DNA from 4 places in the Pantoea sp. KPR_PJ genome. Region 4 is predicted to be linked to each of the others. Evidence: predicted binding sites of a transcription regulator. Region 4 holds the regulator's gene; each other region holds the start of a gene.

Region 1 (5,689 bases), on a different contig from region 4:
GGTTCCAATAATACGTAAAACGCCGCGATAGCGAAGCGCACCAGAATAGGGATCGCCGCCCGCAACAAACGCGGTACCGCCTGCGACGATGCCCGCCGTCATGACCGCCCAGCGAGGCGTTTCGAGATTCAGGTGAAAGCCGATCATTAGCGCTGCCACCAGCGCAAAAGCCAGCTTAATCGGAAAGCGCAGGAACTCGATCATATCGGCCCCGCTTAACCAAACTCACGCAGACGATTAAACAGACGCGTTATCGGCGACACCTGCGTATCGGTGCGGTCGTTCTGACCAGTGATGACCACGGTGGCGGTTGTCCCTGCCGGGAAACGGTTGCCAGGCTGCTGATCAAGACGAATACGCACCGGCACGCGCTGCGCCAGACGGACCCACTCGAGGTTGGAGTCGACGGTCGCCATACCTTTGCTGTCGACTGAACTGCTGCTGTTGGTTACCCCTGCCGCAACGCTATCGACGGTGCCGCGCAGCACCACATTGCTGCCAAGTGGCGTCACTTCTGCGCGATAGCCTGGCGCTACGCCATGCAGTTTGGTCTCTTCCAGATAAGCGAGCACATAAAACGAGTGCTGCTGCACCAGCGCCACCGCCACGGAGCCACGGGTGATAAATTCGCCCTGGTAGACATTAAGGTTGGTAACCCAACCGTCAGACGGCGCGGTAATCGTTGTGCGTGCAAGGTCAATCTTTGCCAGATCGCGCGTGGCGATTGATTTCGCCAGCTGGTGCTCACTGGTTTGCAAATCGCTGTTTGCCTGCTCTATCGCCTCACGCGACATTGCGGAGGTGCCAAGCTGGTTGCGGCGTGCAGCTTCGCGACGCTTTTCGCTTACCAGCGCCTGATAGTACTCCACGTCAGCCTGCGCCTGATCCAGCGCTTTTTGATAGCGCGGGCGATCGACGACAAACAACGTATCGCCTTTTTTCACCAGCTGGTTGTCATGTACGGGCACATCAGTAATCAGGCCGGTCACATCGGGCGAGATCGCCACAACATCCGCCGCGAATCTGGCGTCCCGCGTCCAGGGGGATTCGGTATAAAACACCCAGGCGCGGTAGATGATAACCACAGCGATGATGACCAGCAGAATAGTAATCGCGTAACGCGCGATTTTTCTTATTAGCGATTTCACTTAAACCTCAGACGAATAGACGGGATACCAGGTAAAACACACAGCAGTAGAGTGCCGTGTTAAAAAGCGCCGGATGCCAGACGAGATCGTAGATACCGCTAGGCGTCAGCAGGCGTTTCACTAACCAGAACAGCATTAGCGAGACAATCAGTTCTATGAAAATGGGCGGGAACGAGAGCCCAAACACGACAAAAACCGGAAGCACACTCATCAGGGATCCTTAGTTCGACCTTGCCGGGGTGATCCTTAACCTGCACGAGCACAAGCCGTGACGGGTCGATGACGGCGGATAACAACATCCGAACCACAGCTGAGTAAATAATAGCGTATCATCGGGCAGCAACAGGCGTTTTGCAGCGGCTCAGGGTAGCCTGATCCAGACAAAAGCGAATCACCGGGAGATACCCCGGTGCGCATATAGTAACGCGCCTGACTATACGTTTTCTACAGAATGTGAACTAAATCACTTTTTAGCCAGAGTAAACAATGGAACGACTGAAAGGCATGTCCATTTTCGCCAAAGTGGTTGAATTAGGTTCTTTTACTGCTGCTGCACGCCAGCTTCACCTTAGTGTGTCGTCTATTAGCCAGATTGTGGCAAAACTGGAAGATGAGTTGCAGGTCAAGCTGCTTAACCGCAGCACGCGCAGTATCGGCCTGACCGAGGCGGGGAAGATCTATTATCAGGGCTGCCGTCGCATGCTGGCGGAAGCGTCGCAGGTGCATGAACAGCTCTACGCCTTTAACAATTCACCGATTGGCACGCTGCGTATAGGCAGTTCGTCAACGATGGCGCAGAACGTACTGGCTGAGATGACCACCCGTATGCTGCGCGAGTACCCTGGTCTGAACGTCAATCTGGTAGCGGGTATTCCGGCACCAGATTTGATTGCTGACGGGCTGGATCTGGTGATCCGCGTCGGTGTACTGAAAGATTCCAGCCTTTTTTCGCGTCGCCTTGGCGCAATGCCGATGGTGGTCTGTGCCGCAAAAAGCTATCTGCAACAGCACGGTACGCCGGAGAAGCCTGCTGACATAGATAACTTTGCCTGGCTGGAATATAGCGTGCGTCCGGACAACAATTTTGAGCTGATCGCACCCGAAGGGCTGGTGACGCGGCTCTCACCGCAGGGACGTTTCGTCACCAACGACTCGCTGACGCTGATTCGATGGCTGAAGTCCGGTAACGGCATCGCCTATGTGCCGATGATGTGGGTGATTGATGAGATTAATGCCGGTGAGATAGACATTCTTTTTCCGCAGTATCAGTCCGATCCGCGCCCGGTTTATGCGCTCTATACCGAAAAAGATAAACTGCCGCTGAAGGTGCAGGTCTGTATCGACTATCTGACGGAGTATTTCCAGCAGGTGGCGGAGCAGTATCAACAATATCGTGCAAGCTGACAGCCTGCCCTAAAGCAGGCTGTCATCGATGTCAGGCGGTGCCACCGATTGTCAGCTTATCCAGCTTCAGCGTTGGCTGGCCCACGCCGACCGGCACGCTTTGCCCCTCCTTGCCACAGACGCCAACGCCCTTATCCAGCGCCAGATCGTTACCGACCATCGAAATTTGCTGCATCGCTTCAATACCCGAGCCGATGAGCGTGGCTCCCTTCACCGGTTTGGTTACTTTGCCCTTCTCGATCAGATAAGCCTCTGAGGTGGAAAAGACGAACTTACCGGAGGTGATATCAACCTGGCCACCGCCAAAATTCGGTGCATAGAGTCCATACTCGACGCTTTCAATAATATCCTGCGGCGTCGATTTGCCTGCCAGCATATAGGTGTTGGTCATGCGCGGCATCGGCAGATGCGCATAGGACTCGCGTCGGCCGTTGCCGGTCGGTGCTACTCCCATCAGACGTGCGTTAAGCTTGTCCTGCATGTAGCCTTTCAGCACGCCGTTTTCAATCAGCACGTTGTACTGGCCCGGCACGCCTTCGTCATCCACCGCCAGCGAACCGCGCAGCCCCTCAATCGTCCCGTCATCCACCACGGTGCAGAGTTCAGAGGCGACCAGCTGGCCCATCTTACCGCTGAATACTGACGTTTCTCGACGGTTGAAGTCGCCCTCAAGGCCATGCCCGACTGCTTCATGCAGCAGCACACCCGGCCAGCCTGCACCCAGCACCACCGGCAGGGTACCCGCCGGCGCGGCCACGGCAGAAAGATTGACCAGCGCCATGCGCACGGCCTCTTTTGCCCAGGCATCAGCGCGAACATCGCCGTTTTCGTCGGCGAGGAAGAACTCGTAGCCGACGCGCGCACCGCCGCCGCTGGCACCGCGCTCGCGTTTGCCCTGGTCTTCCACCAGCACACTGACAGAGAGACGCACCAGCGGACGCACATCAGCTGCCAGCGTGCCGTCGGTTGCCGCGACCAGCACCTGCTCATAAACGCCGCTCAGGCTGGCATTGACTTCCTGCACGCGGGGATCTGCGGCGCGAGCCACTTTATCCACGCGCTGCAGCAGGGCAATTTTATCTTCACGTGTCAGGCTGTCGAGCGGGTTAATCGGCTGGTAAAGTGCACGATGCATCACGTTTGAAAGGGTGTGCGCTTTGCCGTTGCCCTGTTCACGCACAATGCTGCGCGCCGCTTCTGCCGACTGTCGCAGGGCATTCAGGGTAATCTGGTCGGCATAGGCGAAGCCGGTTTTTTCGCCGCTGACGGCGCGCACGCCGACACCCTGGTCGATATGCCAGGAGCCATCTTTGATGATTTTATCTTCCAGCACCCAGGATTCATGGAAGCTGGACTGAAAATAGAGATCGGCATAATCCAGACGACGTTCTGAAAGCTGCCCTAACAGGGAAAACAGGTCCTGCTGATTAATATTGTTAGCAGTTAGCAACTGCTCACTTACCAGGTTCAGAGTCATCGTATCTCGCTCGTGTTATGCTCGGATAATGAGAGTGTCACACTCATTTTGCGCCAGGGCCTTTTTGACCTGCGCTGATAAAGTCAGATTTTACTAGCCTGCGGCAATTCCCCGGCAACGTCAAATTCACTTCTTCTCTTCTTCGCGCGGTTTGCGCAGTACTTCATTAATTTGTGGCTTATCCAGCGGGCCGGTGATCTGGTAACGCAGCAGGGAGATTTTATTCCACAGCGGTCCCAGCACCTTGCTGGCGGCAAACACGGCTGCCCCCACCACCGGGTTGATAACGAAAGCCGTCGCCACACCAACTGACGCCGATATTTCAGGCGCAATCACTGCTTCCATATCAATATTACGTTTTACCAGGTCCACTTTACCCTGCATGGCAATATCCGCTTCCAGCCCGTCTACCAGCAGGTTATCGGTGCGCATCACGCCGTTTTCAATCCATGCGGTGCCGTTGATGGAGTCAAAATAGAAGCCGTCGTTATTAAAGGTATCCTTGAAGTCAAAACGCAGCTTGCGCAGCAGCGCGTCGAAACTCATCAGACGCAGCAGTTGCCCGGCCGCCCCGGTATTAACATCCGCAATCTGCCCTTTGCCAAAATGGGTTTTCAGCGTGCCGCTCAGCGTCTCTTCTGACGGCTGCCACGGTGCAGAACGCCAGTGCAGATCGTAATCAATACGGAAATCGGCGTCGCGCAGCGGCGTATTGACGCCAAACCAGTTAGTGGCGTTATTGATATTATTGCCGCTCAGCGTTCCTTTCAGTGAGGTACGTGGCGCGTCGGGTCGGTTGACCCATTCACCAGAGACGTTGAGCCGGGAACTGCCGGTATCGACCAGTCCGTTAGTAAGCGCTAACGTATCGCCTTTTGGCGTCACGCGGGCCTGGATACGGCCAAACTTCTGGCCGCGCAGCCAGCATTCAGCACACACCAGCTGGAGCGCCGGCCAGCGGCTGAAGTCAATCTGACTCGCCTTCTGCTGCTGCTCTTTGCTGCTGCTGTCGCCGCTTTGCCATTCAGGATTGTAGTAGAGATAGTCGAGCGCCACGCGCCACGCTGCCCTTTGTGCCATAGCGAGCGAGCCACGGATTTCGCGGCCCTGAATGCTGACGCTGCTGTTACCGTTCACTTCCTGATTGAGCGTAGCGTCAATGTCATGCCACTGCTGCCCGGCCAGCGTGACGGCCGGGCTGCGCAGCGTGACATTGTCCGGTAAGGCGATGCTGCCTGTTCCACCAGCGCCAGACAGGCCGCCAGCCATCATCAGACCTGCCCACGCTTCACCATCCAGCGCGGGCAGGTTGAGCACCATACCGGCGCGATCGGGTAAGGCGGGCTTGCTGTGGGCATCGTTCAGCCAGATACCGCGCTCGACGCGCAGCTGCGGCTCAAGCAGCCAGCGACTATTAAAGCGGTGGCGACTGGCCACGCTGCCGCTAAGCTCAAACTGTGTTAAATCCCCGCTGGCACTAACGGCGACAGGCATCGCCGTGCCGCTTGCCTTATTGAGCGGCGCAGGTAAGCGACTGCTTACTTCTTTCGCATCCCCTTTAAGCTCAACGTCGTAGCGTGCCCCGCCCTGATGCGGTAGCGTGATGTTAACCTCGCCCTGCCACGGCAGGTGACCGCTAAGCTGACTGGCTACCTGAGCA
Region 2 (5,689 bases), on a different contig from region 4:
CAGGCGGCAGGCAAACGTTTACTTCGCAGCGGATAACGGCCTGTTAAGCGGGCCGTTAAAAGGCAGGGGATTATCCGGCGTTTAGCCGCCTGTTTTCAACTGCTTCCTTGACTAAATTCAGGAGACAGGGGACGGTTCGGGACGATTTTTGCAGCGTTGTGCGGCGGTCATGTGCGCAGCGCCGCGATGTTATCATTTGATTCTTTGGGCCTTTTCCCGGTCAGCTTCCCGGCAGTACTTCACCCCCCTGCTCAACGGCGCGCTGCCAGGCGGCACGCTGCTGGATCGTTTTAAGCCACTGCGCCGTGGCGGGCATCTCAGCCAGACCACCGCGCGACTGCATCGCCAGCAGCGGAAAACTCATCTGGATATCGGCAATACTGAAGCGCTTTCCGCTGAACCAGGGATGGGCAGAGAGGTGCTGCTCAATCATCTGGCGGTGCGGCACCAGCTGCTTATCCAGCCAGGCTTTCTGGATCCCTTTGCCCAGCGCAGCCCCGGCCGGACGCAATAGCCAGGGAACCGGTGCCTGGCCCAAGCGACCAAATACCAGCTTCATCAGCAACAGCGGCATCAGCGATCCCTCCGCGTAATGCAGCCAGTAAGTGGTTTGCAGGCGCGCAGCATCATCTGCCGGTTTCAGACGATGCTCGGTGTCGTACTTGTTTTCCAGATAAGAGAGGATGGCACCCGACTCCGCGACAACCTGATTCTCATCCGTAATCACCGGTGACTTACCGAGTGGATGCACCTTTTTTAGCGCTTCAGGTGCCAGCATTGAAGCCTCACGCTGGTAGCGCTTGATTTGATAAGGCACCTCCAGCTCTTCCAGCAGCCATAACACACGGTGCGAGCGCGACTGCTCAAGGTGGTGGACAGTAATCATGTTGAATCCCTGTTATGAGCCTCAGGCAAGTATAGCCCCCCTCCTCGTTAGCGCGGCGGCTTCCCCTTGTCACCCTGTTCAGGATCGAGCAGCACCGCTCCCGATCCCTGCTGCCCCAGCCGATCTCCCGGGTTGCGCAAGGGACAGTCGCGCATGGATAAACAGCCGCAGCCGATGCAGCCATCGAGATCGTTGCGCAGGCGCGTCAGGGTTTCGATACGCTTGTCCAGCTCTTCGCGCCAGTGCTGCGTTAGCGCATCCCACTCCTGTGCCGACATACGCTTATTGGCAGGAATATGCATCAGGCTGTCGCTTACGGTGGCGAGCGGAATACCGATGCGCTGGGCAATCTTAATGATGGCGACGCGGCGCAGCACGTCACGGCTGTAGCGACGCTGATTGCCCCCGTTGCGCGTGCTGGAGATCAACCCTTTGCTCTCGTAGAAATGCAGCGCGGAGACCGCGACACCACTACGCTGCGCCACTTCTCCCGGCGTTAACACCGGCTTCGGGTAGTTGCGATCTTTTTTCATTTGGCTCTTTACCTCAAGTTAACTTGAGGAATTATACTCGCCTGCGTCAAATAACGAATCCCTCAGGACTAAAGGACGAGAATATGATGCAAGAAGAGATCATTCACTCCCTGACGCACTGGATCGATCAGAACCTGGATAAGACGCTGTCGATTGATGAAGTGGCGGCGAAATCGGGCTATTCAAAATGGCATCTGCAGCGTATGTTCCGTACCGTGACGAAACAGACGCTGGGTGGCTATATTCGCGAACGTCGCCTGACGCTGGCGGCGGAAGCACTGCGCCAGACGCAGCGTCCGGTTTTTGATATTGCGATGCAGTATGGCTATGACTCGCAGCAGACTTTTTCACGCGTATTTCGCCGCCAGTTTTCTCAAACGCCTACCGCCTATCGTCACGCTATGCGCCGCCAGGCGATGCAGCGTCCACGCCTGGTCAGCTTCGACTGTAGCGAATCCATGGCCAGTTTTACCCAGCGTACCACTGGCGAATGCTGCCCGATTCGCTAAGACTCTGCGCCCATAACGGGCGCCTCTTTTCTGCTCTCTGCCTCACACCGCCCGTTTCCCCCTCGGCCTGACACGCGTGAGAACTTTTGCTTCTTACCCGGTACAAATTTTGTTCATAATTTCAAATCCAGTGATATAATGTGACACAGGTCACACATTACACCCCTTTTTGACGACGAAAAGCCCTTCCCTGACGCGTCTTTTCGTCGCCGGTGATGTCCAGTAACCGTCAGGGATAATCACTCAGATTCAGAGGCTTAAGTCGATGGCGACGATTACTACCAGCTTGATTGTTATGCGTTGGGAACTGCTCAGCGCAATTATGATGTTTTTTGCCAGCACCCTTAAAATTCGTTTTCGTCAGAACAGCCATCATGTAATGGCGTTTATGTGCGGCAGCATCGGTCTGGGCATGACCTGCTGGTTTGTGATGGGTCTGATGGGCATTACGCTGAGCATGGAAAACGTGCATCACTTTATGACAGTCACCAAAGATGCCTTCATACAGGTCATGAGTCAGACGCCACCCGACCTGCCAATGCCCTGATCGCGGGTCACCTGAGAACTTCTGTTCCAGCCCCCAGCGCTGATACGTGACGCGCTGCTTCGTGCAGCCAATAAAAAACCCCGCAGAGCGGGGTTTTTTATTTTGCTGTGTGACTTAAACTTTTTTCAACAGCGCAGGGATGTTGACATCCTGCACTGAAACGCCCGGTCTCTGCGTGCCGCGACGGTCCTGAATCCACATATCTCCCATCATCTGGTTAAGTCCGCGATCCAGTCCAGTGACAAGTCCCGCCCCCGGCGTAAAGGTCAGCTCACCAAAGTAGATGCGTCCCTCATGGATATACCAGTCGACACGCACATAGTCGAACTCGCTCGCCAGCTTCTTGCTGAGATCCAGCGCGTGCTGCAGCGACTCGGCAATGCGGGTGACATCCAGCCCGGTATCGCGAATTTTATGGAACGCTTCAGTCAGGTTATTGACGTAGAAGTTCATCGACAGCTGCGGCTGGCAGCGGTTGTAGATGACCTGCAACACATACTCAAAGCGGCCATCGCGCTTATTGAACATGTGGAACTTATAATCAATCGGCGCTGTTTTACCGTCGCCAATGTACTGCTCAACCAGAATACGCGGCTTGATGTAGCGATAGTGGATCTCGCGCGCCTCATTAGCAAAGTCGGTTTTCAACCACTGGTAGCAGCTGTTGATAATCTGCTGTTTACGCAGCGTATCGGGCTCTTCCAGCAGAATTTCTACCATGTTGGAAGCGTGGTTCGGCTTGATCACCGTTCCCTTCCAGCTGGGCAGAGTGTTGAGCGAGGCCGGATCGGTGGACTCGTGCACCAGAGGGATCAGGTACTCGCTGCCGATCTTCTCGGCAATGTAGTCGCGCACCGAATACTTGTCTGACAGGCGACCGTAAATCTGGTAGTCACCATAGACAAATTTGCGGTACAGCACCTTTTCATTGAATACCTTGGGCTGACGCAGGTTAGGTAGCTTTCTGAACTTGTGGAAGTAGTAAATGCGGTCCTGGTATGCCCAGGGCATCTTCTTGATGAAGTACTGCACACTTCTTCTGAGTTCATCTTTCAACTTAAACATATCGGACCTCATTTGTAGGTTTTGTAGTTGAGCGAGGAAACTTGAATTCTTTGAATGACGCCGTTTTTGAAGAAGTAATTCATTACGGTGAGGGACAAGAGTTCCGACACGAAGACGCTCCATGCAGCGCCCATAATGCCGTAGCCCTGGATCAGCCACCACGAAAGCGGCAGGCTGATGACCATCAGGCAGATGATTTTCTTCAACAGATAGTTGAAACCACCCTCTTTGACCATGTAGCGATAGGCTACGGTGCCCATGGCGGAAAAGCAGGTCGCCATGGACAACAGCGTAATGAGACTTCCTGACTGTGTGTATTCTGACCCGTACAAAGCGATGATGATTTTCTCGCCAAACAGCGCGATGACCAGCAACATCATCAGTGAAACTCCCATGACATAACCATTCAGCCGTGCTGCCAGCTTGATGGCCACTTCACCGCGTTCTCTGAAAATTTCAGTGAAGCAAGAAGTTATGAGTGCCACGGGGATAAAAATCCACGAAGCCGCAATGGTGTTGGCCGCCGCAAACAGCCCCAGATCGCTTGCCGATGCAATACCGGCCAAAAACATTTGTGCAGCTTTGACCTGTACGGAGATAAAGATGCTGGAGATCGCCAGCGGCAAACCGGCATACATCAGGTAGCGCAAATAGGCGCTGCGTTTCTCTTGCGGCGGAGCAATATCCTGGGTTTCACGGTAGAAGTTGTAGCGTTTGATAACGTAGGGCACGAGCGTCACGGCCACGATGGAAAGCGTGAGCCATGCAGGATTCAGACGCAGCCAGGCAATCGCGAAGCTGATGGCAAAGCTGAGCAGCATCCCGAGCGAGTTAGCAACGGTATTGAGCCGGGAAGCGAGTCGCGCATTGTTGTACACGCTGAACGTATCCTGGGTAACAAACACCGAGGCGACAAAGGAGGCCAGCGTAAACGCGAGAAAGTTTTGCGGCATGGTAAACCACACCCAGGCCAGTACCGGCGCGGCGGTCAGCAGCAGTAAAATCATACGCAGCGTGCGCGCCACGTTCATCAGACGGAGCCCTTTTGGGGCGCTTTTGCTGATCCGCTTAAACAAAATGGTTTCGGTGCCAAAGATGGCAACGGTCTGGACCATTGAAAACAGAGAGGTCGAAAATGCCATTTGACCAAATACCGTTGGCCCAAATGACTTTGCCACGTAGGAGGTCACAAATATGACGCCAAAAACCGAGACAATCTTTTCAGACATCATCCAGGCGGCATTAGACATTACGCTTAATTTCATTGACTCATCCTTTGCATTACTTACTTCAACCGCTTCGGTACAACGTCCCTGTAACGAATTAACAAGCGCGCAGTGGGCCTGGCGTTATTTAAAGATTTCAAACCAGGCTGGTCCGAAAAATGAGAATCAGAACACGATTCGGTGAATATTTTCAGGATAATTCTGATTAAATTTGGCTCAGAATGGCGGATTTGGAATCGATTTCACGGTGAAAACATGACTCATCCGCAGGCCATTTCCCTGCAAATTTAGCAAGCACGTAATGCTAAATATCAAATGTATGTAGAAATTTTTCGTATTTGGGATGGAGAGAATCTATAACAAAAATCCCTGACCAGGAAGGTGCGGTTATGGGATAAGAATAAAATAAGATTTATCCCATGATGATATTTATTCCAAATAACTTAATTTAACCCACGCAATTCTAATCGCGCACTTTAATACTGCATTAATAGTTTATTTACAGTGCCAGATATTAATACAGTACATCTCATCCATTAATCGATAAGAAAGGTAAGAGCATTTATGAGAAAGTCACGATATAGCGAAGAGCAAATCACAAATGCCATTAAAGCTTCTGAATCAGGGGTTAAAGTCAGGGAGATTTGTGACGAGCTAGGGATCTCTGAGGCAACGTTCTACAGCTGGAAGAAGAAATTCTCTGGGCTGTCATCAGAGGAAGGTAGAAAAATCAAAGAGTTAGAAGATAAGCTACAAACACTTACCCGGGAACTGCAAACCCTCAACTCAGACAAGGAGATGCTACAGAGCGTATTGAAAAACTTCTTCACCACCAACGAAAAGCGCCAGGCGGTTAACTTTCTACAGAGCACTTTCGACATCGGCACGCGCCGCAGCTGCCGTTTGCTGGATATTAGCCGTAG
Region 3 (5,689 bases), on a different contig from region 4:
ACAGCGATCCGCTGCATCAAACGGCTGTAGGCACCATCTCTGCACAGGGTGGTTCAAACCTGGATTCGCTGGAAGCACAGCTCAATGCGAAAGCCGATGCGGCAGGTGCAAAATCATTCCGCATTACGTCAACGTCAGGCCAGAACAACCTGCACGGCACCGCAGTGATTTATCAGTAATTCTGTGGTGGCGGTAAGGAGGAGAAAGATGAAAAGCGTGAAATTTGCCGTAGTTGCACTGCTTCTGGGCACGGTTTCGTTTGCTGGCGCGGCGGCGCAATCTTTGGCCGTTGCACCTGATGACCAGGCTATGACCTCTGCGGTCAAGGTCAGCGGCAGCAGCAGTTTAATTTCGCTGGAGCAGCAGCTGTCGGGAAAGCAGGACAACCTGCGCGTAAAGCCTTTCCGCATCACTTCGACTTCTGGAGTCAGCAAGCTGTCTGGCACCGCTACCAGCATTAATTAATAAAACGGGCTTCAGTGACATAACACTGAAGCCCGTTTTTTTATCCGTTACTGCGCAGCTGCGGATATTTACGGAAGCTGTAGATACACCAGAACAGCGCCACCAGCCCCAGCAAACCACCAGTATTTCCCACGTCCGCCATACTGAGGTGGGTGCTGACCTGATTTCCCAGCAGCGCCCCTGCGCCAATGCCAATATTATAAATACCGGACATCAGTGACATTGCCACATCGGTCGCATCCGGCGCCAGCGACAGCACACGTACCTGCATCGCCAGACCGATCATCATCATTGCCATACCCCACAGGATACAGAGCGTGGCAATGGCTGCCGGTCTGACCGCAGCAAACACCAGCAGCCCCATGCAGAGCGTAATCATGGCGATAGCTACAATCAGCAGCGCTGACGGAAATTTATTGCCCAGCGAGCTGAACAGCAGGCTGCCAACGATACCGGCAGAACCAAACAGCAGCAGCAGCAGGGTAGTAAAATTCTCATCAGCGCTGGCGACAAACTGCATAAAGGGTTCGATGTAGCTATAGGCAGTGTAATGCGCCGTAACCACTATCGTTACCAGCAGGTACATACTCACCAGCGCCGGACGGCGGAACAGCATCGGTACGCTGCCGAGCGAACCGGTATGCTCGCTGGGCAGGCGGGGCAGAATACGTGCCAGCAGCACCATCAGGACCAGAGCGGAAAGACCGATCATGCCAAACGTGGTGCGCCAGCCCAGATACTGGCCGACTATGCGGCCAATAGGGACGCCCAGCACCATTGCCAGCGCGGTGCCGGTTGCCAGCATACTCAGCGCCTGCGTTTTTTTCCCGGCAGGCGCTACGCGAATCGCCAGCGAGGCGGTGATCGACCAGAAAACCGCATGCGACAGCGCAATGCCAATTCGCGATATCACCAGCGAGGTAAAACTCCAGGCAAAGGTGGACAGTATGTGGCTGGCAATAAATATCAGGAAGAGCACGGAGAGCAGCATGCGGCGCTCAACGTTGCGCGTCAGTAGCATCAGCGGCAGCGAAAGCAGGGCAACAACCCAGGCATAGATGGTGAGCATAATGCCTACATCGGCGCTTTTCATACTGAAGCTGGCACCAATGTCTGTCAGCAGGCCAACTGGCACAAATTCAGTGGTATTAAACACAAAGGCGGCGATAGCCAGTAGCACCACGCGGAGCCAGGCCGTTTTACGGGAAACAGTAGTCGATTGCATGTCAGTCAGGTCAGTCAGAACAACAAACGGATGCAGCATTAACATCCACGAAAGTGATTTGCGTCACAAATTATCGACTATTGTGAGGGAATTGCACGGTCAGGGGAACGCTGAAACACGGTTTTATTTCGCAAACGGGGTTATCGCTCTGTATCAGAGCGATAACCCGGCAGCGTCAGGACGGTTTGCCCGGCATCATGCGCTTAAGCGTGCTGTCTTTAAGAAAATAGTGGTGGAACAGCGCGGCAGCTGCGTGCAGACCAATCAGCCAGTATCCCATCGGAGCCAGCGTCTCGTGCCAGTCGATCAGACTGTCGGAGAGATCAAAGTCAGGCTCGTCCGCCACGGGCATCGGAATACCAAAAAGCCACCAGTCGCGTCCGCGCAGGTAACGGGAAGTCAGGCCCAGAACAGGCAGGATAATAAATAACGCATAAATTAGCGTATGTACCAGGTGCGCAAGGCCGGTTTGCCAGCGCGGCGCGGCAGGCGTAATCGGCGGTGTGCGATAGCGGGTGCGTAAAAAAAGACGCGCCAGCATCAGTAGCATAACGGTAAATCCCGCGCTGAAGTGGGTCACGATCATCACATAACCCTGCCATGAGCCGCGCTGGGCAAAGCCACGCAGCTCAATGGTGGCGTAGGCCAGGGCAACCAGTAAAAACGTCAGCCAGTGAAGGGCAACTTGTGAGGCGGCATATTTTTCGCGCATAGTCTGCTCATGCAACAGGAGATGAATACCTAATATACCGGAAAACCATGCCTGATTTTAACAAACTGACGCAACGATAAAAACGGCAGCCTGACACAGGTGGACAGGCCAGCATAATCAGAGTGTGGCGATATGTTTTAGCGCCACGCTATTCTGGGTGTTCAGGTTTTTTTTTAACGGCAGTGGGCAGCAGCACTCACAGCCCAGCGCGCTGGCATAGTACTTACGTGCCTGCTGGATAGCCGCATTAGCGGTATAGAAGGTGCCAAGAAAGAGTCTGGCGTCGAGCGGAGGCAAATACTGGCAGCCAGCTGCGTGAACAACATGGTTATCGTTGTAACCTGAATTTTTAGAAACGTAGTAGTAAAGGCCCATAAGGGGCATCCTCATTGCTGTGAATAAACGTGCATTTATTGTTGGAATGGAAGGGATTATAGCGGGGTATTGCGCGTCTGGTTGATATTGGCACTAATTTGTCAGGTAGCCGGAGAGGGAGAGGTAAAAAAGGGCGCAGACGGCCCCTTTTCCCCCCGGGGGGCTATATTTTCTTCCGCTGTAAGCGCCAGCCCACCAGCAGCGCCAGCAACAGCAGGGCAGAAATAAAGCCGGTGATGCCTGCCCAGCCGAAACTGTGCCAGAACAGGCCACCGAGCGTGCCAGCTACGCTGGAGCCCGCGTAATAGCAAAAAAGATAAAGCGAAGAGGCCTGGCCTTTCGCGCGACGCGCACGGGGGCCAATCCAGCCGCTGGCAACCGAGTGCGCCGCGAAGAAACCGGCGGTGAAGAGCATCATCCCCGGCAAAATCAACCACAGCGTGCTGAAGGCGGTGAGCAGCAATCCGGCCAGCATCGCGGCTGTCGCACCCAGCAGCACCGGACCGCGTCCCAGCTTCATGGTCAGCGCCCCTGCTTTTGGCGAACTCCATGAGCCGGTGAGATAGACCACGGACAACAAGCCAACAACAGCCTGACTGAGGTGGTAAGGCGCACTAAGCAGCCGGTAGCCGATGTAGTTAAACAGCGTAACGAATGCGCCCATCAGCAGAAATCCTTCAGCAAACAGAAGCGGCAGACCAGCATCGCGCCAGTGCAGGCGGAAGTTGATAACCAGGCTGCGAGGCTTTAGCGATGCCGGTCGGAAATGGCGCGAAGCCGGTAGTATGCGCCAGAACATCAGCGCCGAGGCGAGTGCGCAGCAGCCGATGGCGGCAATGGCGACACGCCACGAGAAGAAATCAGTCAAAACGCCGCTCAGCAGGCGACCGCTCATCCCGCCAATTGAGTTACCGCTGATATAGAGTCCCATAGAGAAGGCAACGACGCTGGGGTGGATCTCTTCGCTCAGGTAAGTCATGCCGACGGCAGCAACGCCGCTCAGGGCAAGGCCAGTCAGCGCTCGCATGACCAGGATCCCCTGCCAGCTGTCCATGGCCGCAGAAACAAGGGTACAGAGGGCGGCCAGCATCAGCGCTGTCACCATCACATTTTTACGGCCAATGGCGTCGGAAAGCGGGCCGGTGACCAGCAGCCCTAATGCCATCAGTGCGGTTGAGAGTGAGAGTGAGATGCTGCTTTCAGCGGGCGAAATGCCAAACTGCGCTGACAGTACAGGCAAGATGGGCTGGACGCAGTAAAGCAGGGCAAAGGTTGCCAGACCCGCTGAAAACAGCGCCAGAGTAACACGCATAAACTGCGGTGTGCCGCGTTTAATCCTGACGGGTGATGACGCCGTAGAGGCGGCGGGGGATAAGGTTAACGCTTCATCTTTAAGCGCAACCGACTGAGAAGAGTGACGCACATCTAATCCTCACCTGAAACAGTCTGAATACCTTAGGAAAAGGAAAGTATGTTGTCTAATATATTAATCATCTCAATTGATATGTTGAAAATATGAATATTGAACTGCGCCATTTGCGTTACTTTCTGGCGGTTGCGGAAGAACTGCATTTCGGTCGCGCAGCGCAGAAACTGAATATTTCTCAGCCGCCGCTCAGCCAGCAAATTATGCAGCTGGAGCAGGAGATTGAAGCGAAGCTGTTTTTACGCACTAACCGCAGCGTGCAGCTGACGCCAGCCGGTCAGCAGTTTCTCAGCGATGCACGCACGATATTACAGCAGGTGGAACTGGCCGCCGGACGAGCCGCGCGCCTGCAGCGGGGCGAAGAGGGCGAACTGCGCATCGGCTTTACCTCTTCTGCGCCGTTTACCGGGCTGGTCTCAGACGCGCTCTATCAGTTTCGCCAGCGCTGGCCACAGGTGCATATCCAGATGCAGGAGATCAATACTCGCCAGCAGCTGGCGCCGCTGCATGAAGGCCAGCTCGATTTAGGCGTGATGCGCAATACTTTGCTGCCCCCCGATCTGCGCCACCAGCTGCTGCTGCGTGAACCGCTGCGTGCGGTGGTGCACTGGGCACATCCGCTGGCCGATGCGGAAACCATCTCTGTGAGCGCGCTGGCAAACGAGCCTTTTATCTTTTTCGACCCGCAGGGTGGGACAGCGCTACATGGCGAAATTCTCAGCCTGCTGCATCGTTACCATATTCAGCCCTATATCATGCAGGAAGTAGGCGAAGCGATGACCATTCTTGGGCTGGTGGCAACCGGCCTGGGTGTATCAATTTTGCCCGCCTCTTTTGCCCGCGCGCGGCTGGCCGATGTGGTCTGGCTGCCGCTCAAAGAAGAGGATGCGCAATCGGAAGTCTGGCTGGTGTGGTCTGGCGAACGCCAGCCCTCCATGCAGATGCACAATATGATGCAGCTTTTGCAGCCAGTGGTGCACAAATAAGAATCAGACCCGAATCACGGCCCGATTTTTTATGTGCTTCAAATCACATTTCAAATCAAATGTTTGACGCCCGCGCGCAATCTGCATCACCATAGTCGGTGTTTATTTAGAAGCGCGAAAATAACCGGGAGCAGGGTGTGAATCTGGACAATCAGCCTGGCCATATTGACCAGATCAAACAGACCAATGCAGGCGTCGTTTATCGCCTGATCGATCGCCATGGCCCCATCTCGCGTATTGAACTCTCCAGACTGGCGCAGCTCGCGCCTGCCAGCATTACCAAAATCGTGCGTGAAATGCTTGATGCCCATCTGGTACAGGAGACCGAGTTTCAGGAACCCGGCTCGCGCGGCAGGCCGGCAATTGGCCTGATCCTCGATACGCTGGCCTGGCACTATCTGGCCGTTCGCCTGCATCGCGGCGCGCTTACCCTGACGCTTCGTGACCTGAGCAGCCGGGTGTTGGTGGAGGAGTCGCAGCCGCTGCCCAAAGAGGCGCAG
Region 4 (5,689 bases):
GAGCGGTTTTTGCGTGCGCAGCACCCGGGCGATACGGCTGAAATGATAGAAGCAGAAATGCCCGACGGGATTATCGGGGTGCTGACGGGTGATCTTCTCCAGCGCGCCGAGCGGCTTTTCCATCTCAAAGCGACTCGGTAGCTGGTGATAGAGGATGGCATCGGCCAGCGCACGTAGCCGTGCTGAAATAATTTTGGCATTCCAGCGGATCACCGCTTCCGCATGGCTGCGCTCGACCAGCTTCTGAACCTCTTCTGGCTGATGCAGGCTGACAGAGATATGTTCCTGCAAATCGAGTGCTACCTGAAAAGCGCGCATGAGCCGTTTATGGCTGTTGTCGCGGCTGGCAGAGAGCATGTGCATCTGCTGGTAGCAGGTATTAATCAGATCAACCGCTTTCTGCTGGCGCGCGAGCAGCGGCGGCAGCGCTTTTTCGGGATCGGTGAGCTGGGTCAGCAGCGTATATTTCGCGTCGCAGTAATCCGCCAGCTCGCGATAGATCAGGCTCAGGGTTTCACGCATCGGCTGCTCTTTCCACAGCCAAAACCAGAACCAGTTGAACAGCCCGTACCAGAGCGTGCCACCAATGTAGAGCAGCGGTGGCACATAGACTGGCATACGCCCAATCAGGCTAAGGGTAAAGATAGCCGCGACCAGCGTGCCAGGGAGCAGACGACCGTGCAGCGGGCTGATTTCGCCAGTCACGCCCAGCAGCAGCGGCAAGGCAAAAAGCACGGCAGGCAGCGGGACGCCTTTTAGCGTCAGCAGCTGGATCAGAAAGCTGCCGAGCGCAAACAGCGAGCCGCCGACCACCAGGCGTTTGAAAAAGCGTTTATGCGGCGTGTCCAGGCCAGCCACGTTGCAGCAGGCGGGAACGAGAGAGAAGAGCAGGCCTTTTTGCAAATCGCCAAACAGCCAGCCAAGCGCCACAGGAATGCACAACACCAGCGTCTGCCGCAGCGCATAGTTAACTTCGGGGTGATAGATGATTCGACGCCACATCACTTCACTGAAAACAGTAGCGGCGTGACAGAAACATCACGCCGGGAGAGAGAGGAAATCAGCGGGTGCCGTACACGACAATGGTCTTGCCGTGGGCGGAAATCAGATTCTGGTCTTCCAACATTTTCAAAATGCGGCCCACGGTTTCGCGTGAGCAACCAACGATTTGGCCAATTTCCTGACGAGTAATTTTGATTTGCATGCCGTCGGGATGCGTCATGGCGTCTGGCTGTTTTGCCAGGTTGAGCAGGGTTTGTGCAATACGTCCGGTCACGTCGAGGAAAGCTAAATTGCCCACTTTTTCCGAGGTAACCTGCAGACGGCGCGCCATCTGCGAAGAGAGACGCATTAAAATATCCGGATTCACCTGAATAAGCTGACGGAATTTCTTGTAAGAAATTTCGGCCACTTCGCACGCGGTTTTTGCACGTACCCAGGCGCTGCGCTCCTGACCTTCTTCAAACAGGCCAAGCTCGCCAATAAAATCACCCTGATTCAGGTAAGAGAGGATCATCTCTTTACCTTCTTCATCTTTGATCAGTACCGCAACGGAACCTTTCACGATGTAGTAAAGCGTTTCAGCCTTCTCACCTTGATGAATCAGCGTACTTTTGGATGGATATTTGTGAATATGGCAATGGGACAGGAACCATTCGAGTGTAGGGTCTGTTTGCGGTTTGCCGAGAACCATTCGCTATTATCCTCTGTTGTAATCGTGCCCAAAATGCAGAGTCATATTCTCTGCCAGGCGATGAAAGCTTCAAGCGTTTCCCGAGAGGGAGATTATTCGGGGTTCCATTTTGCGCCAGGCGCTTGAGGTGTCCCGCCTTCGTCCTTAATAAGACGAAACTATTTTCAGCACTGTTTGTAGCACAGCTTTTGTCAGCTGTCTTCTGTTGTCTCGCTTCAGCAGAGGGGGGATTACTCTGGATTGCTGTTTGTCAGGTGAACGCGTACTCTGGCGGCAAACAGGCTATTCTCGAGGGAAAAACAATGCAGGCAAGAGTGAAGTGGATCGAAGGATTAACCTTTTTGGGTGAGTCCTCTTCAGGGCATCAGATCCTGATGGACGGTAACTCGGGCGATAAAGCGCCCAGCCCGATGGAAATGGTGCTGATGGCGACTGGCGGCTGTAGTGCCATCGATGTGGTTTCTATTTTGCAAAAGGGCCGCAACGATGTGGTGGAGTGCGAGGTAAAGCTGACCTCGGAACGCCGTGAAGAGGCACCGCGCCTGTTTACCCATATTAATCTTCATTTCGTGGTTACCGGCAAGGCGCTGAGCGACAAAGCCGTGGCGCGCGCGGTAGATCTGTCAGCGGAGAAGTACTGTTCGGTGGCGTTGATGCTGGGCAAAGGGGTCGACATTACCCACAGCTATGAGGTTGTGGCGCAGTAAGCCAAACCGCTGGTGCCGGTGACAAGGACAGCACGTCTTACTCAGCGCTGCCCTGCGTAATGACGCACCTTATCGCTGGGTGCGTCTGTCGCTTTTGCGTGGCCAGGCCGTCTGCTGCTTCCGTCGTCAGGCGATCTGCTTTCCTTCTATCAGCCGCTGCACCAGCGGTGCCATAATTAACTCCATCGCCAGCCCCATCTTGCCACCCGGCACCACCAGCGTATTCATATGCGAAATAAACGATCCCTGGAGCATCGCCAGCAGGTAGGGAAAGTCGATATTCTCCAGTCCGCGAAAGTGAATAACCACGAAGCTCTCATCCAGCGACGGGATCTCGCGCGCGGCGAAGGGGTTAGACGTATCGACGGTTGGCACGCGCTGGAAGTTGATGTGAGTACGCGAAAACTGCGGCGTAATGAAGTTGATGTAATCTTCCATTGAACGCACCACTGAGTCCATAACCGCTTCGCGTGAGTGGCCGCGCTCGCTGGTGTCGCGCACCAGCTTCTGGATCCACTCCAGGTTAACGATCGGCACCACGCCAACCAGCAGATCCACCTTTTCCGCCACGTTATGCTGCTGCGTCACCACACCGCCGTGCAGTCCTTCGTAAAACAGCACGTCGGTATTTTCCGGCAGCGGCTGCCAGGGCGTAAAGGTGCCGGGTACCTGGTTCCACGGCACCGCTTCATCATAGGTATGCAGATATTTGCGCGACTGGCCTTTGCCTGCGCTGCCGTAATCACTGAAGGTTTGCTCAAGCAGGCCAAAATCGTTGGCTTCCGGCCCAAAGTAGCTGATATGGCGACCTAAATCGCGTGCCTTGCGGATCGCCATATCCATTTCTGGTCGCGTAAAGCGATGGAAGCTGTCGCCTTCCAGTTCGGCGGCATGCAGGTTGAACTGCTGAAAAATTTTGCGAAACGCCAGGCTGGTGGTGGTGGTCCCGGCTCCGCTGGAGCCGGTCACCGCGATGATCGGGTGTCGTGCTGACATGTTGAAGCTTCCTGTAACGTCGGGCGATAGGCATTGTTAACATGAAAAGCGCGGTGGCGCATCAGCCACGAAATTCGCTGCGCGGCATGATATTGACGGTTTCGTGCAGTTCCGACCAGACCAGCACCGCGTCTCCACGTTCCAGCTGACGACGCACATCGTCGACCTTTTGCGCCAGGCTGCGCTCCTGCTCGCCGTAGTCGGTGCCTTCACGCAGCACAAAGGCTTCAATCAGGTTGTTGAGGGTTTCAGGGTCAATCTGTTGCCAGGGAATCATCATGAGCTAAGCCACTGTGTAAGCCACTGCGGCACGCGCTGTTCGAGCCACATCTGCGGTTGACGCAGTGTGCCACCGACAAAGCCAACGTGTCCGCCATGCGGCGTGAGTTGATAGGTGGTGCTGGCTGAGAGCTGATCCGACTGCGGGATCACCTCATCCGTCATAAAAGGATCGTCCTTCGCGTGCACAATCAGCAAGGGTTTACGTACGTTTTTGAGCAGCGGCAGGGCGCTGGCGCGACGATAATAATCCTGCGCATCAACAAAGCCGTGCGCGCGGGCAGTGATGGCATCGTCAAAGTCACGCAGGCGACGCAGTGCTCTGAGCTGCAGCAGGTCAACCGGCAGCGTCCCCGGCCAGGCACGTAGCTTGCGTTCGGCATTCTTTTTTAGCTGATCAAGCAGGTAGCGCTGGTAAAAACGGGAAAATCCCTGTTCGAGCTTCAGGCTGCACGGTTCCAGCAGCAGCGGCGCAGAAATAATGACGCCAGCGTCGAGCGGAGCGGCGTCACCCAGTCTTCCCAGCAGGCAGCCCAGCATGTTGCCGCCAAGCGATACGCCGACTGCAGCGGTCGGCACATCGCCCCAGCGCGTCTTCAGCCAGTGCAGAAAAAAAGCCGCATCTTCGGTTTCGCCAGAGTGATAGATGCGGTGCAGTCGGTTCGGTTCGCCGCCGCAGCCGCGAAAATGCATCACTACGCCGAGCCACCCCTGACGCTGACAGGCGTGCAACAGCCCGTGGGCGTAAGGGCTGTGAAAGTTGCCCTCCAGACCGTGAAACAGCACCACGCGCGGCTTGTGGCTCGCCTGCCGGGGATCTTCACTCCAGGCGAGATCGACAAAATCTCCGTCCGGCAGATCGAGCCGCTGCCAGTATGGGCGCAGTAAAATACGGCGACGCACCAGGCGTGGCAAAACCGTCTGCAGATGCGGATTGCGCAGGCTGCGCGGCGGCATAAAGCTGGCTGTCGCGTCGGGCGTAAAATTCATGTCACAAGCACTTGTCTGATCCATATCACACTGTTAGCTTCGTTAGGGTTGTAGTGAGTCTGGGATGAGGAGCACCCGCTAATGGAACTGAGCCTGTTTTTCTCTATGTTAGGTTTTCTCTGGGTCGCCGCCATCACGCCTGGCCCCAATAATATGTTACTCACTGCGTCCGGTGCCAATTTCGGCTTCTGGCGCACGCTGCCGTTAATGGTCGGCATCATGATTGGCATGCAGGTCATGCTGCTGATGGTGGCGTTTGGCGTGGGGGGGCTAATCCTGCTCTATCCCGCTCTGCACCTTATCCTCAAAATTGCCGGTAGCCTTTATCTGCTCTGGCTGGCGTGGAAAATTGCCACGGCCGCCTATGAAAAGCTGGAAACCGGCGACGCACCACCAAAACCAATGCCCTTCTGGCAAGGCGGCCTGCTACAGCTGATCAATCCGAAAGCCTGGCTGATGGCGCTCGGCGCCATCGCAAGCTTTAGCCTTGCGGGCAGCGCCTATCTGCATTCGGTAACGGCGATCAGCGCCGGCATGTTTCTGGTCAATCTGGTGGCCGGCGCAATCTGGATCGGGTTCGGCGCGCTGATTGGCCGTATTCTGCAGAGCCGCCGCGCCTGGACTATTTTCAATCTGGCAATGGGCCTGCTGACCGCTGCCTGCGTGCTGCTTATCTGGCGCTGAGCTAGCTGGAGGCGCGCTCAATGCGCTGCCATGCCAGAACTTCACGTACGACCGCCGAATCGGGACGACGAATACGCTGCAGCAGCAGTTGTACGCTGCGCGCGCCAAGCTGATACATCGGCTGCTCGATGGTGGTCAGCGGAGGATTCAGGCTGCGGGTAAAAGGTATGCCGTCAAAGCCCACAACCGCCACATCCTCCGGCACGCGCAGGCCCGCCTCCTGCGCCGCGTGCACCACGCCTAACGCCAGCACATCTGATACAGCCAGCACAGCATCCGGTGGCTCAGCCTGCTGCAACAGCTGGCGTAGCGCCTGACTTCCCGCTTCGCAGGAGATCTC

The links. The regulator CRP, encoded in region 4, controls carbon source genes, mostly activating them, when cyclic AMP is high. The targets are predictions, from matches to a motif close to ATGTGANNNNNNTCACAT.
Region 1: aaeR (HTH-type transcriptional activator AaeR) is a predicted target of CRP. The motif match lies at 1,600-1,617, and genes of this name have one in related genera.
Region 2: HP564_RS10765 (YjcB family protein) is a predicted target of CRP. The motif match lies at 2,067-2,084, and genes of this name have one in related genera.
Region 3: HP564_RS12680 (sugar transporter) is a predicted target of CRP. The motif match lies at 1,742-1,759, and genes of this name have one in related genera.

The regions. Positions count from the first base shown of each region.
Region 1 covers NZ_JABMIK010000013.1:23,046-28,734, reverse strand. The annotation lists gene aaeB (p-hydroxybenzoic acid efflux pump subunit AaeB) at 1-204, opposite strand, end outside; gene aaeA (p-hydroxybenzoic acid efflux pump subunit AaeA) at 216-1,148, opposite strand; gene aaeX (p-hydroxybenzoic acid efflux pump operon protein AaeX) at 1,156-1,359, opposite strand; gene aaeR (HTH-type transcriptional activator AaeR) at 1,635-2,552, shown strand; gene tldD (metalloprotease TldD) at 2,584-4,029, opposite strand; gene yhdP (AsmA2 domain-containing protein YhdP) at 4,156-5,689, opposite strand, start outside.
Region 2 covers NZ_JABMIK010000004.1:49,236-54,924, reverse strand. The annotation lists gene HP564_RS10780 (glutathione S-transferase family protein) at 221-886, opposite strand; gene soxR (redox-sensitive transcriptional activator SoxR) at 934-1,419, opposite strand; gene soxS (superoxide response transcriptional regulator SoxS) at 1,503-1,928, shown strand; gene HP564_RS10765 (YjcB family protein) at 2,194-2,475, shown strand; gene HP564_RS10760 (ATP-grasp fold amidoligase family protein) at 2,590-3,540, opposite strand; gene HP564_RS10755 (polysaccharide biosynthesis C-terminal domain-containing protein) at 3,549-4,805, opposite strand; gene HP564_RS10750 (transposase) at 5,331-5,689, shown strand, end outside.
Region 3 covers NZ_JABMIK010000005.1:107,233-112,921, reverse strand. The annotation lists gene HP564_RS12690 (YdgH/BhsA/McbA-like domain containing protein) at 1-179, shown strand, start outside; gene HP564_RS12685 (hypothetical protein) at 208-465, shown strand; gene HP564_RS12680 (sugar transporter) at 506-1,690, opposite strand; gene cybB (cytochrome b561) at 1,866-2,402, opposite strand; gene HP564_RS12670 (hypothetical protein) at 2,520-2,777, opposite strand; gene HP564_RS12665 (MFS transporter) at 2,941-4,200, opposite strand; gene HP564_RS12660 (LysR family transcriptional regulator) at 4,293-5,189, shown strand; gene HP564_RS12655 (ROK family protein) at 5,327-5,689, shown strand, end outside.
Region 4 covers NZ_JABMIK010000007.1:210,111-215,799, forward strand. The annotation lists gene HP564_RS15705 (YccS/YhfK family putative transporter) at 1-1,002, opposite strand, end outside; gene crp (cAMP-activated global transcriptional regulator CRP) at 1,061-1,693, opposite strand; gene HP564_RS15715 (OsmC family protein) at 1,996-2,400, shown strand; gene HP564_RS15720 (phosphoribulokinase) at 2,527-3,396, opposite strand; gene HP564_RS15725 (YheU family protein) at 3,458-3,676, opposite strand; gene HP564_RS15730 (hydrolase) at 3,673-4,689, opposite strand; gene HP564_RS15735 (LysE family translocator) at 4,747-5,349, shown strand; gene HP564_RS15740 (LacI family DNA-binding transcriptional regulator) at 5,351-5,689, opposite strand, start outside.